2 regions of the Gordonia sp. 11cp genome follow, and region 1 is predicted to be linked to the other one. Evidence: predicted binding sites of a transcription regulator. Region 1 holds the regulator's gene; the other holds the start of a gene.
The links. The regulator LexA, encoded in region 1, represses DNA repair genes until DNA is damaged. The targets are predictions, from matches to a motif close to CGAACANNTGTTCG.
Positions count from the first base shown of each region.

Region 1 (7,232 bases):
ATCCGTCTCTACAGCGAGAACGACTTCGAGTCCCGGCCTGCGTTCACCGACCCGGAGATCCTGCGCACCAATCTCGCCGCCGTCATCCTGCAGATGACCTCCCTCAAGCTCGGTGAGATCGCCGAGTTCCCGTTCGTCCAACCGCCCGACGACCGGGCGATCCGCGACGGGATGGGTGTTCTCACCGAACTCGGCGCCATCACCGTCCCGAGTGAGGGCGGCCCCCCGCGACTGACCCCGATCGGCCGGTCGATGTCGCGGATTCCGGTCGATCCCCGGGTCGCCCGGATGCTCATCGCCGGGCACGAGCTCGGCTGCCTCGATCACCTTCTCGTCATCGCCGCCGCGATGTCCCTCCCCGACCCCCGGGAACGGCCTGCCGAACACCGCGAGGCCGCCGACGCCCAGCACCGGCGCTTCGTCGTGCCCCAGTCGGACTTCCTGTCGTACGTGGAGCTGTGGCGATACCTCGGCGAACAGCGTAAAGCGATGTCCAGCAGCGGTTTCCGTCGGATGTGCGAGCGTGAGTACCTGCACTTCCTGCGCATCCGGGAATGGCAGGACCTCCATCGACAGCTGACCGAGATCGTCAAGGACCTCGACTGGTCGGTCGCGGCGACCGAGCTCGACGCCGACGCCGTCCACCGGGCCATCCTGTCCGGGTTGTTGAGCAACATCGCCGCCCGCAACACCGAGGGCCGCGAGTTCACCGGCGCGCGCAACACGACACTGCTCATCTTCCCCGCCTCGTCCCTCGCGAAGAAGCCGCCGGCCTTCATCATGGCCGCCGAGGTCCTGGAGACGTCGCGGCTCTTCGCGCACACCGTCGCCGGGATCGACCCCCTGTGGGCCGAGCGCCTCGCCGGCGACCTGGTCAAACGCACCCACAGCGAGCCGCACTGGTCCGCCCGACGCGGCGCGGCCATGGCCTACGAGCGCGTCACCCTCTACGGGGTCCCCCTCGTCGCCCGTCGGCGCGTCGACTACGGCCCCATCGACCCGGAGGTCTCGCGCGAGTTGTTCATCCGGCACGCCCTGGTCGAGGGTGACTGGCGGACGCAACACGGGTTCTTCGAGCGCAACCGCAATCTCCTCGACGCCGCCACCGATGTCGAGAACCGCACGCGCACCCGCGGTCTCGTGATCACCGAGGATCAGCTCTTCGAGTTCTACGACCAGCGCCTACCGCCCGACATCACCTCCGCACGTCACTTCGACACCTGGTGGAAGAAGGCCCGGCGGGCCGAGCCCGATCTGCTCGACCTGCGTCCCGAAGACGTCACGGGTGGCACCGAGGTGGCTCCGACGGACTACCCCGGCGCATGGCAGCAGGGCGACACACGACTCGAACTGCGGTACCGGTTCGAGCCCGGCGCACCCGACGACGGGGTCACGGTCGTCATCCCACAGGCACTGCTCCCCCACATCCGCCCGGTCGGCTTCGACTGGTCGGTCCCCGGGATGCGTACCGAACTGGCCACCGCGCTGGTCAAGACCCTGCCGAAACAGCTGCGCAAGAGCATGTCCCCCGCCCAACGGTTCGCCGAGGCGGCCCTCGGCCGGCTCACCCCGCGCAAGGAACCGCTGACCGCGGGGCTCGCTCGCGAACTCTCCGCGATCACCGGGATGACGGTCACCGCAGCCGATTTCGACACCGACCGGGTACCGGCACACCTTCGGATGCATTTCGCGGTCGCCGACGGATCCGGACAGATCATCGCCCGGGCCGACTCGTTGTCCGAGCTCCAGCAGACCCGGACGCCGGCGGCACCGAGAACGGTGTCACGCACGCTGTACCGGAACTGGACCGCCGACGGGATCGGCACGCTCGCCGACCAGAAGACGGTCGACGTCGCCGGACAACGGCTGACCAGGTACCCGACGATCGACGCGGTGTCCGACGAGAAGGGACGCACGCGAGGCGTCATCGCCGTCGACGCTGCGACTCCCGAGACCCGCGACCGGCTGCTGCGTCGCGGCATCGTCGCCCTCCTCGATCTGGCGATACCACCGCTGCACAAGCGAATCGCGGGATCCCTGGGCCCGGCGGCCCGACTCGCCCTGAGCCAGAGCCCGTATGCGGACACCGAGGCGCTGCTCGCCGACTGCACACGACGGGCCATCCGGGACACCGTCGCCGGCGTCGACGACGCCGAGCTGACGGCTCTTCGCTCACCACAGGCATTTTCGGACTTCCTGGAGCGTATCCGGCCACGGATCACCGAGGCCGCACCGGACTACTTCTCGCTCGCCGTCGCGGCGCTCGAACGAATGGCGCCGGTCCGGGCGGCGATCGACCGGCACGCCGGTTCGCTGGCCGCCGACGACGTCGCCGAGCAGATCGACCACCTCGTGTTCGACGGATTCGTCGCAGCCACCGCCCGACGGCACCTGGAGAACCTGCCGCGCTACCTCGAAGGTGCGCAGGCACGTCTGGAGGCGCTGCCCGGGTCGGCATCGCGCGACCAGGCCGGTGTGGCGGTCATCGATCGAGTCGTCGAACGGTGGGCCCAACGACTCGAACAGGTGCCGGAACACCGACGGGCGATCGTCGACGACGAAGCGCAGTGGCTTGTCGAGGAACTACGCGTGGGATTGTTCGCCCAGCGTCTCGGTACCGCGTTTCCCGTCTCGGAGAAACGGGTCCTACGAGCTCTGGACCGGCTCGGCTGAGACGGTGTCGGCCCGCCCGCCGGACGCCGACTTCAGGTCGTCGATCTCGCGCTGGAAATCCTCCACCGAGTCGAACGACCGGTACACCGAGGCGAACCGCAGGTACGCCACTTCGTCGAGATCGCGGAGCGGACCCAGGATCGCCAGACCGACCTCGTTGCTGGGGATCTCGGCCGATCCGCTGGCGCGCACGGTGTCCTCCACCTGCTGGGCGAGCTGGGCGAGTGCGTCCTCGGCGACGTGTCGGCCCTGACAGGCGCGTCGGACACCGCGCATCACCTTCTCGCGACTGAACGGCTCGGTCACACCGTTGCGTTTGACCACGGCGAGCACGGCGCTCTCCACGGTCGAGAAACGGCGGCCGCACTCCACGCACGAGCGGCGGCGTCGGATGGCCTGCCCTTCGTCTGCGACACGCGAGTCGATGACCTTGGTGTCGTCGTTCTTGCAGAAGGGGCAGCGCATCGTGTCCTCACGCAGGTCGCGGGACGCTGGAACGCACCGAATCCGTGCGCCCCGCCGCTTCTCGGCCGGCCCCTGTGACATCGAGGATACCGCCCGGCCTCAGCGGTACCGGGGGGTGAGCAGGGGCTGGCCCACCTGCAGCGCACTCGTGGGCAGATCGTTCATCGCGACGATCTCGTCGATCACGATCTCGCGCGGCATCTCCGGCGCCACCCGGCCGGCGATCGTGCTCAGGGAGTCCCCCGCGCGCACGTGGACGACCTCCGCACTCACGGCGGCAGGGGTCATCGAGTCCGAGTAGTTCTGGCCGACGACGCCGAACACCCACACGACGAACGCCAGCCCGACGCCGGCGAGGACCGCCACCGCGGTGCGGCGACGGCGACGGAACACCGCGGCATCCGGCGCGAGAGGGCCCCGGCCCCTGGACCCCACCGCCGAGCCGCAGCTCGTGGCGCCGACACGCGGGGTCAGCGGTGACCCGCCCGCCGGACGGTTGCCTGCCGGCCGGTTGTCGACCGGGCGGCGACCGTCGGACAGCGGGGCACGGGTCCGGACGCGATCGGCGCGATCGGTACGCGCCCGAACGGTGTCGGGACGGTCGGTACGGACGGGAGCGACGAGAGTGTCGGTGCGCATGGTGCCCTCCGAGTGTTCGGTGCGAGATCCTCTGGGTGAGATCTTCTGGTGTGGTGTGTGGTGCTGTCGGTGTTCGAACTTCGATCAGGTGTTCGATGCACTGATGTTCGAATTTGTAGCACGGCGCACCGACAAAGTCTCGCGACACATCGAACAAATGTTTGAGGTGAGGGTCGCACTCCGCTAGGCTCGGACCCGGCTGAACATCCCCACCGGACATCCCACGGGCCATCTACCTGCACGTTCCGAAGACGAGAGGAACCGAACATGAGTGACACCGGCGACAGGCGCGGCCGAGCGCGGGGAGTCGACGACGAGGCCCCGATCGACGTCGCCGCCGCCGAGGCCTCACTCACCCCGCGACAGCTCGGGGTCCTGGAGGTGATCCGCCGCTCGGTTCGCGAGCGCGGTTATCCGCCCAGCATCCGCGAGATCGGCGACGAGGTCGGGCTCGCCTCGACATCGTCGGTTGCCCACCAGCTGCGAACGTTGGAACGCAAGGGCCTGCTCAAGCGAGATGCGAACCGACCCCGCGCGGTCAACATCGCCCCGAGCGAGCCGCCGTCGCCGGAGACCCCCTCGACCGGCCAGCTACCGGAGCCGACCTTCGTGCCGGTCCTCGGTCGTATCGCGGCCGGTGGTCCGATCCTGGCCGAGGAGGCGGTCGAGGACGTGTTCCCGCTTCCTCGCGAGCTGGTCGGCGAAGGCTCGCTGTTCCTGCTGCGCGTCGTGGGCGAATCGATGATCGACGCGGCCATCTGTGACGGCGACTGGGTGGTGGTCCGGCAGCAGAACGTCGCCGACAACGGCGACATCGTCGCGGCGATGATCGACGGCGAGGCCACGGTGAAGACCTTCAAGCGTCAGGGCGCCAACGTGTGGCTGATGCCGCACAACGAACTGTTCGATCCCATCCCGGGCAACGACGCCGTGATCCTCGGCAAGGTCGTCACCGTGATGCGGCGAATCTGACCTCTCCGCCGACCGAACGGTCGAGCACTGCCGCGGCCGCTTCGCGCGCCGCGGCAGGATCGGATGTGGCCAGCGCGGCGTCGGCGGCAGCGCGGCAGTCCTGTGTGGTCACCGCACCGAGCCTGGCCCCCACCGCCGCGGCCGCGGCGGGCGCACTGGACAGCGAGGTCACCCCGAGACCCACGAGGACGCAGGCGAGATTCGGATCGGCGGCCGCCTCACCGCAGACCCCGACCGGCTTTCCCTGTCGGACACCCGCGGCGGCAACACCCGCGATCAGGCTGAGCACGGCGGGTTGCCACGGGTCGGTCAGCCCGGCGAGATCGGCCGACATCCGATCGGCCGCCATCGTGTACTGCGTCAGATCGTTGGTACCGATGGACACGAAGTCCACCTCCGCGAGCACGGCCTCGGCGAGGATCGCCGCCGCGGGCACCTCGATCATGACCCCCGCGACCAGACCCCGACCCCGGACCTCCGCGGCGAACACCCGCGCCTCCGCCGGCGAGGCGATCATCGGCGCCATGACCCACGGCGCGACCTTCGAGCCGACGGCGGCCAGCGCGATCGCGTCGAGCTGATGTGCGCGGATCTCGGGATGCGCCAGGGCGATTCGATCCCCACGGACCCCCAGCGCCGGATTGGACTCGTCGGGATGCGTCACGAAGCGGAGCGGTTTGTCCGAGCCGGCGTCGAGGGTGCGGATCACCACCTTCCGCCCGTCGAAAGCACCGAGGACCTCACGGTAGATCCCGGCCTGCTCGTCCACCGACGGTTCGTCCGCGCGTTCGAGGAAGGCGAGTTCGGTGCGGAAGAGTCCGACACCCTCGACGGGGTGTCCGGCCGCGGCCCGTGCCGACGATCCGTCGGCGACATTGGCGAGCACTGACACACCCACGCCGTCGGCGGTGCGCCCCGGACCCGTCCAGCCGGCGACGACCTCGGCGCGTCGCCGGTCCTCCTCGACGCGTGCCCGGGCCGTGTCCGCGTCGGGCTCGACCTCGATACGGCCGGTCGTTCCGTCGACGAGAACGGTTGTGCCGGAATCGATCTCGGCCAGATCAGTGACCGCGACGACGCACGGGATGCCCAGCTGCCGCGCGATGATCGCGGTGTGACTGGTGGGGCCGCCCAATCGGGTGACGAGGGCGATCGTGCTCGCGGGGTCGAGGCCGGCGGTGTCGGCGGGCGCAAGATCGTCGGCGAGCAGCACCGACGGCACCTGCGGTGTCGGCACACCCGGCTCGGGCAGGCCGAGCAGTTCGGCGAGCACGCGGTCGCGGACGTCGTTGAGATCGGTGACCCGCTCGGCCATCAGCCCGCCGAGTTTGGTGAACACCGCCGCGAACTGCTCGGTGGCCGCGACGGCCGCGGCTTCGGCGGAGGCGCCCTTGGTGATGAGCGCCGTGGCGGAACCGATCCATCCCCGGTCCTCGGCCAGCCCCGCGGTCGCCGCGAGCACCTCGGCGGCCACCCCGGTGTTCTGGGAGGCGCGCGTGCGCAGTCGCGCGGCGACGGCCCCGGCAGCCGAGGCGAAGCGCGTCACCTCGTCGGCGCGCCGCTCCTCGGGGATCTCCACGCCGACGCCGAGCGTCTCCGGCGAGTGATCGGGCCGCTCGCCCGGCCACAGCGCCGGACCGTGCGCCAGTCCGCCAACCACCGGGGTCCCTGTCAGGATCTGCGCCATCGTCTTGCCTCTCACTCGACTATCGATGTGACCACCGTTACAAAAAGTGCTTGACTTGTCAACACAAACAGGCGTAAACACAATTACTACAACATCCAATCCAACACGCCTCAACAAGCGGGGTGGCTGGAACCTTCAGATCGGAGCGATGTGTACGCCGAGGAGAGACAACAGGCGATCGTCGACGAGGTGCGCGTCGCGGGGCGGGCATCCGTGGCCGCGCTCGCCGAGAAATTCGACGTCACCAGCGAGACCGTCCGTCGAGACCTCGCCGTTCTGGAGCGTGCCGGGCATCTGCAGCGTGTCCACGGAGGTGCCGTCCGCGCCGAGGTCATGCGGGCTCTGGGCGAACTCGGGATCGACGAGCGCGAGTCGAGCCAGATCGAACAGAAGACCGCGATCGGCCGCGCGGCGATCCGCTTCCTGCCGCCGGACGGCGGTTCCGTGCTCTTCGATGCCGGCACCACGACCTACCGCGCCGCCGAGGCCACCGCGCCGGATCGGAGACTCACCCTGTTCACCAACAGCCTGCCCATCGCCGGTCTGCTGGCCGGCACCCATCCCGACGGCCTCCATGCTCTCGGCGGACGCGTCCGCGGTCTCACCCAGGCCACCGTGGGCGTCGAGACGGTGGACGCACTCCGCCGGCTGCGCGTCACCACCGCGTTCCTCGGCACCAACGGTCTGAGCGAGTCCCACGGGTTGTCGACCCCCGACCCCGACGAGGCGGCGGTGAAGGCGGCGATGGTGGCGGCCGCGCAACGCGTCGTGGTGCTCGCCGACAGCTCGAAGATGG
Region 1 is NZ_CM173437.1:4,090,547-4,097,778, reverse strand. Features, by position in the region: gene hrpA (ATP-dependent RNA helicase HrpA) at 1-2,673, shown strand, start outside; gene nrdR (transcriptional regulator NrdR) at 2,647-3,138, opposite strand; gene AC3B6C_RS18350 (LysM peptidoglycan-binding domain-containing protein) at 3,238-3,777, opposite strand; gene lexA (transcriptional repressor LexA) at 4,045-4,749, shown strand; gene AC3B6C_RS18340 (phosphoenolpyruvate--protein phosphotransferase) at 4,727-6,436, opposite strand; gene AC3B6C_RS18335 (DeoR/GlpR family DNA-binding transcription regulator) at 6,587-7,232, shown strand, end outside.

Region 2 (7,232 bases), 920 kb from region 1:
CGCCCGCCGGTCCCCGGACGCTTCGGTCCCCCCGACCCCGCGGCGGGCCGCCGCCCGGGGCGGCGTCCCGGTCGTGCCGGCCCCGCGCCGAGCCGCTCGAAGGTCGCACGTGTCATGGTCGTCAATTGTTCACCGCTTCAACGTGGTTACACCGGATTTGACCCCGGCGGGTTGGAGATGACGCCGGAGACCCGGCGCACGTTGCGTGCCGGGCCGCCGATGAACTCACGGGGCGGGCACCACATTCGGCGCGGGAGTCGGCGTCGACGACGCGGCCGGCGGAACCACGCTCGTTCCGGACGGCACCGAATCGGTCCCGGACGGCAGCGGATTCGCGCCGGGCGGGGCGGTTTGCGACGGCGCCGGTTGCGACGGCGCCGGTTGTCCACCGGTCGGTTGCGATGGTGTGGGCTGCGGGGTGGTCGTCGGAACCGCGTCGGGCCCGTCAGAACCCGACCGTCCGCCCAGACCGATCGAGTCGTCGACCCGGCTCGGGTCGACCTGGTCCGCGGGATCCGGTGCGGTGTCGGGGTTCAGACTCCCCATCGGCCGGCCGGAGGCCGGTACCGGCTTGCCCACCACTCGCGGCCGCCGAGGGTCGTCGACGATCATGCGGGCGGGGTTGTCGGCCGGGATCATGCCGAGACGCGCTGCCTTGTCGGACAATTCGGGTGCCGAATTGCCGGATTCATAGGTGCGCTTGAGGGCGTCGCGTTGATCGATGAGGGACTGATTCTGTGTGCGCTCGATTCCCAGCTTGTAGGAGTCCTGGGCCGCCTTGGTCGACAGCCACAGGCTGAGGCCGAGGCCGAGCACCAGCAGTGCGATGACCGGTACGACGAAGGGGGTGTGCTGCAATCGCTCTCGCAGGGACACCCCGGTCATCGACAGTCCACCGCCGGTACGACGCGACGGTGCGGCACGACCTGCCGCGGTGCGGCGGTGGCGCCGGTCGAGTGCGCGTTGGGCGGCGCGCGACCGGGTCGCCCGCTCGGACTCGATGCGGGTCCGGCGTGACCGTCGGGAGTCGCGGTCGTCGTCGGCACGCGACGGGGCCTCGTGCAGGATGGTCATGCTCAGCCCTTCTTCTCGACTCGTTCGATCGCGCGGACACGAACCGGCGCCGAGCGCGGGTTGGTGGCCAGTTCGTTCTCGTCCGGCCGTTCGGCGCCGCGGGTGACGAGACGGAATTCTGGTGCGGTACCGGGTAATTCGACCGGCAGCCCGGGAGGCGACGTCGATGACGTGCGCGTGGCGAACTCGCGCTTGACGATCCGGTCCTCCAGCGACTGATAACTCATCACGGTGACCCGACCGCCGACCACGAGCGAGTCCAGGGCCGCGGGCAATGCCTCACGCAGGACGTCCAATTCGTGGTTGACCTCGATGCGCAGCGCCTGGAAGGTCCGCTTCGCCGGATGTCCACCGGTCCGCCTGGTGGCGGCTGGGATCGCGTCGTAGAGCAATTCGACGAGACGCGCACTGGTCGTGAACGGCTCCTTGTCACGCTCCCGCAGCACCGCCGATGCGATCCGCCCGGCGAAGCGCTCCTCCCCGTAATCGGAGAGGACACGGGCCAATTCGCCGTGTGAGTACGTGTTGAGCACGTCGGCGGCGGTGAGCGGATCGTCGGCGTTCATCCGCATGTCCAGCGGCGCGTCCACCGCATAGGCGAATCCGCGCCCGGCCTGGTCCAGCTGCATCGAGGACACGCCGAGATCGAACAGCGCGGCGTCGAGAGCCGATTGTCCCGCCGCGTCCATCACTTCGCGGATCTCGTGAAACGTCGCCTGGTGCAGCGAGATCCGGTCGGCGTACGGGCTCAGTCGCTCACGAGCGATCTCGAGCGCCGAGGCGTCCCGGTCGATGCCGACCACCCGGGCGTTCGGGAACGACTCGAGAACGAGCTGACTGTGTCCGCCGGCGCCGAGGGTGGCGTCGAGGAAGATCCGCGGATCGTCGGAATCCAGGGCCGGGGCAAGCAGTTCGACGATGCGAGCACCCATCACCGGTACGTGCCCGAACTCGCCGGACCGGCGCGGTTCGTCACCTGCATCGACCATGATGAAGACCCCCCATCGGCATGTATGCGGTATCGGCGGTGGGCGGTTGCTTCGGGTCGGCGAGAGCAGGCGGTCGGATGGAGCGGGGTCCCGACCCGATCACGCACCTGGCGTTGGGGAAGTACGCCAGGGTCGCCACCGGGCCGGGGCCTCGTGCCACCCGAAGCCTCTGGGCACCGAACTCGCCCATCGGTTGCTGTCTCTTCGGTCTGTGTCTCTTCGGTCTGTCTCTTGTCGGTAACCGGCGCAGGTGTCCGGCTACAGCACCGCGTTCAGTGCCGCGGAGTTTGCGGCCGAGAAGTTCTCCTCGTGCCGGGTCTGATATTCGTTCCACGCGGCCGAATCCCAGATCTCGAGGTGATCGAAGCTGCCGAACACCACGCACTCCTTCGACAGTCCCGCGTACACGCGATGGTCGGCGGACAGGCTGATCCTGCCCTGACCGTCCGGTCGCTGCTCTTCCGAACCGGCGAAGAACGTTCGCTGAAACGCACGCAGATCGGGGTCGTTTCGTGACGCCTCGACGATCCGTGCCGCTATCGCATCGAACTCCTCGGTCCGGTACACCGACAAGCTGTGATCTTGGCCTTTGGTGACCACTACCCCTCCTGCCAGTGCATCGCGGAACTTGGCGGGCAACGTGAGCCGCCCTTTGTCGTCCAATTTGGGCGTGTAGGTACCGACGAATCGCACGGACACGTCGACACCTCCTGCCCACCGGGATCTGCGCTTCCTGCGCTGTGGTGGACCGCTTCACCCAGTGATGCCACAGTACCCCACTTTCCACCACTTTCCACCCCCGCCACCCCCCGATTCCCCCACGCTCAACAAATTCGCAGTTCAGAGCAGTGAAACGCGGCGAGTGAAGCACGTGTCGCGGCGCGTCGCCGACGGAATTCGGCACTCGCACCCGTGACAAGAGGGGTCTGGCGATACCAGAGAGGTCAGAATGACCGGGACAAATGCGAAGGTGGGGCATAGTGGGGCGCTCGTGTGGGGAGAAGTGGGGAACGCCGGTGGGGCGTCGTGGGGACCGTCGACCGTGCGCCCGAATCCGTCGACTGTGCGTCCGAATCCGTCGACTGTGTGCGTCCGGATCCGTCGACTGTGCGTCCGATCCCGCCGACCGTGCGCCACATGGTCCGTCCGGTGCCCAGGCGGTGAACGGAAGCATGAAAGAGCCGCGTACCCGTGGGGTACGCGGCTCTTGTCGTATGCGGTTGTCGCGGTGGCGACGCGGTTGTCGCCGGGGTCGGTCAGCCGATCGACGAACGCGGAGTCGAGATCAGCGGATCACTCCTGCTCGAACCTGCGATTGAATCGCTCTTCCATGCGTTCCGACAGCTTGCGCTTGCCGCCGCCGGACGACCCGGGTTGCTTCTTCCCGGCCCGGGGCGCCGATGAACCGGACTCGGCGGTGCCGCTGTCCCCCCACAGAGCGAAGAGGCCGGCCCCGAACATCACCAGGAAGCCCAGCAGGCTCACTATCGGGAACCCGCCGATGGTGATGTCGACGATGAGTCCGCCGACCAGCATCACCAGGCCGACGACGAAGACCGCTGCCGCCTGCAGGCGACGACGACCGCTCGACCTCCCCAGACGTCGACGCTTGACACTGGACGCAAACTTGGGGTCTTCCGCGTACAGCGCGCTCTCGATTTGTTCGAGCATGCGTTGCTCGTGCTCCGAAAGTGGCACCGACCCTCCTTCTACTGATCCGTGACGCCGACGAAGGTCACCCGCGACCGGAAAGGCGTCTGCGCCTATATCGTCCCATGATACGAGGTGAAATCGACCACGACCACCATTACTCGCCGTTGCGGATGACCGGCCGGTGCGATAAACGACCAAGTGTGGCCGGATTCACGCCGTCGCCCCGATCTGAAGGGCCTCGGAACCGAGTTTTCCTTGCTCGTAGGCGATGACCATCGTCTCGACCTGTCGGAGGAAATCGAGTACGAGCAGTCGCATCCCCGCCACACTGTCGGGATCGACCGTGCGGATGATCCCGGACTCGATCTTCATCCGAACCGGCGAGAGCGAGGCGAACCGGGCAGCGATCGGCGCCAGCTCTGGTGCGACCACGCCGATGCGGGTCCAGGCGTTCGACGTCTTGCGCCGGATGGTCCCCACCGGCTCATGGACGGCGAGGGCCGCCCCCGATGCGCGGAGGGCCACCAGATAGAGCTGACGGAAACGTTCGGCGCCGTCTTCGACGCCGTCAGCGTTGTCGAGGAGCAGGTGCGCACGCTCGAGGAGGTCGCGGGCGCGGCCGACCATCACCGGATCGACGGGAACCGCGTGGGTGAGAGCTGTGGCGCTGCGATGCCTGGCCATGGCGTTCTCCTCCTCGTGCGTGATGTTTGTGTCCGGCGGCAGACGCTTCCCTCGTCCACCGCCGGACCGTGTCGTGGATGTGCGCGAACAGCTTGCGGAGGCACATTCATCGAACATCCGTTCGACAAGTTCAATATAGCTAGCCCGGCGTCGGTGTTCAAGACATCTGTGACCCGAAACCGCCGCCGCGAAGTACAACGCCACCACCTGCGACCCGATTCCTGCCGAGTGTGCATCATCGATAGGACAATTCCCGGAAGTGGCCCGCCATGCGATGCCCGGGAGAGGACGGCGCCGCCGCCCCCGCGCCGGCGACCGGCGTACGCGGGTCGACGACGCCCCACAGGATGACGACGCAGAGAACGGGAGTCCGTTGACGATCCGTCTGGTGAGCCTGACCGGCCAGGACGCCCGGGCCTGGCTCGAGCCCGCACTGGAGATCTACGTGACCGCGATGAACTATCCGCGCGGAACCGAGATCCACCGCGCCGGGTTGTGGCGCGAGCACATGGCCCGGCCCGGATGGCGTGCGGTGGGCGCGGTCGAGACCGTGAGCCCGTACGAGGCGCGGACCATGCCGGCCGCGCGACGTCGGGTCGGTCCGCCGGTCGGCATCGGACCCGACGACCTGCTCGTCGGGATCGCCTACGGCTACACCGGCGCGACGGGCCAGTGGTGGAATCAGCAGCTGCGGCTCGGCCTCCGCCAGACGGGCCGGCCGCCCGAGACGGTCGAAGCGATCGCCCGCGACTACTTCGAACTCACCGAGCTACACGTGCATCCGACCGCCCAGGGACGAGGGATCGGACAATGGCTGCTCGCCCGGCTCCTCGCCGACCGCCCCGAGCGCCACGTCCTGCTCTCGACACCGGAGATCCCCGCCGAGGACAACCGCGCATGGTCGCTGTACCGGCGGATGGGATTCACCGACGTCCTGCGTCACTTCACCTTCACCGGTGACCCACGTCCGTTCGCCTTCCTCGGACGCCCGCTCCCGCTGGAGCTGCAACCGCCGGCCGCGGCCCGACGCACCGGAACCGGGAGCTAGCGATGCACGGCACGCGGCGCGACGCCGTCGTCATCGGCGGGGGCCACAACGGCCTGATCGCCGCGGCCTATCTGGCGCAGGCCGGGCGGGAGGTGGAGGTCCTCGAGCGGGACGAGATCCCCGGCGGCGCCGTCTCGACCGTCGAACGGTTCCCCGGACACCGGGTCGACCGCGGGTCGTCGTCGCACCTGATGATCCGGCACTCCCCCGTCCTCGACGACCTCGACCTGGCCGCGCACGGCCTGCGATACGTCGACTGCGATCCGTGGGCATTCGTCCCGGCGACCGAGACGGCCCCGCCGATCATCTTCCGGAGTGACCTCGACGCAACCTGCGCGTCGATCGAGAATGCCTGTGGCGCAGCCGATGCCGCTGCCTACCGGAGGTTCGTCGCGACGTGGACGCCACGTGCGCGGGCGGTCATGGACGCGTTCTACCAACCCGCGACGCTGGGCAGATTCGGCCGCGCCTTCGGCGGCCTCGGCGGCACCGCCACCACGGCGCGCACCGGGGTCTTCGGCCGGCGGGGCGGCCGGGTGCTCAACCTCACCGCCGAACTGATGGCCTCGGGCGATTCCCTGCTCGACGAGTACTTCGACTCCGAGCAGCTCAAGGCCGGACTCGCGTGGTTCGGCGCCCAGTCGGGTCCGCCCATGAGCGCGCCGGGCACCGCACCGATGATCGGCTTCGCCGCACTCATGCACCGGATTCCGCCCGGTCGCGCGATCGGGGGCAGCGGTGCCCTCACCGATGCGCTCGTCCATCGGATCGGCGCGGACGGCGGCGTGGTCTCGTGCGGCGACCCCGCGATCTCCGTCGCCCGTTGCGGTGACCACTGGCGAGTGGTCACCCGCAGCGGCGAATCCCGCTGCACCGGGACCGTCATCAGCGCCTGCCACGTGCTGACCACGCTGGATCTGCTCGCCGCCGGCGGTTACGACGCCGGCATCATCGATCGGTGGCGACGCTCCATCGTCGTGGGCAGCGGAATCGGGATGGCCGTGCGGCTCGGGACGACGAGCCTGCCCGACTACCGGGATCTGCCCGGCGACCTGCCCGAGCACGGCGTCCATTCCGCTCTCGGACTGCTGGTCACCGACCGCGCCCACCTCACCAGGGCCCACGCCGCGGCGTCGGTGGGCGAGCTCCCGCCGCGTCCGGCCGTGGTCGCGATGAGCTATTCGGCGATCGACCCGACGCTCGCACCGCCGGGCCGCTCCGTCATCAATCTCTGGGCACAGTGGCATCCGTACCGGCTGGCCGAGGGCGACTGGCCCGCCGCGGCCGACCGCGCCGCGAAGGCGGTCTGCGACGAGGTCGACCGCCACGCACCCGGTTTCGCCGAGTCGATCGCGCACCGGTACATCCAGACGCCGAGAGACCTCGCCGACGAACTGGGTCTGATCGGCGGCAACATCATGCACGTCGAGATGTCCATCGACCAGATGTTCATGTGGCGCCCGACCCCCGACCTCTCGGGCCACCGCGTCCCCGGTGCCGACGGCCTGTTCCTCGCCGGTGCGTCGACTCACCCCGGTGGAGGTGTCACCGGCGCCAGCGGGTACATCGCCGCCCACGCGGTCCTGCGACGCCGGCGACGGGGGTTCGGCCGTCGGTCCTGAGTCTCCGACCATCGAATCCGAAAAGCGTCCCGGATAAGCGCCCTACGCGAGACCGCCGACAGCGATATGACACCGCTGCGCTTGTGCGGGGCGTATCGCCGGGGCGGTTTCCGGGCCGGAGGCCCGACGCGGCGCGGCGCGATCGGTGACCCGCGCTCCGGG
Region 2 is NZ_CM173437.1:5,010,268-5,017,499, forward strand. Features, by position in the region: gene AC3B6C_RS22355 (peptidoglycan D,D-transpeptidase FtsI family protein) at 1-116, opposite strand, end outside; gene ftsL (cell division protein FtsL) at 226-1,074, opposite strand; gene rsmH (16S rRNA (cytosine(1402)-N(4))-methyltransferase RsmH) at 1,077-2,063, opposite strand; gene mraZ (division/cell wall cluster transcriptional repressor MraZ) at 2,322-2,762, opposite strand; gene AC3B6C_RS22375 (DUF3040 domain-containing protein) at 3,357-3,761, opposite strand; gene AC3B6C_RS22380 (SAV_6107 family HEPN domain-containing protein) at 3,927-4,400, opposite strand; gene AC3B6C_RS22385 (GNAT family N-acetyltransferase) at 4,774-5,448, shown strand; gene AC3B6C_RS22390 (phytoene desaturase family protein) at 5,451-7,070, shown strand.
Region 2: a site for LexA is predicted at 4,511-4,524, ahead of AC3B6C_RS22380 (SAV_6107 family HEPN domain-containing protein). Genes of this name have one in related genera too.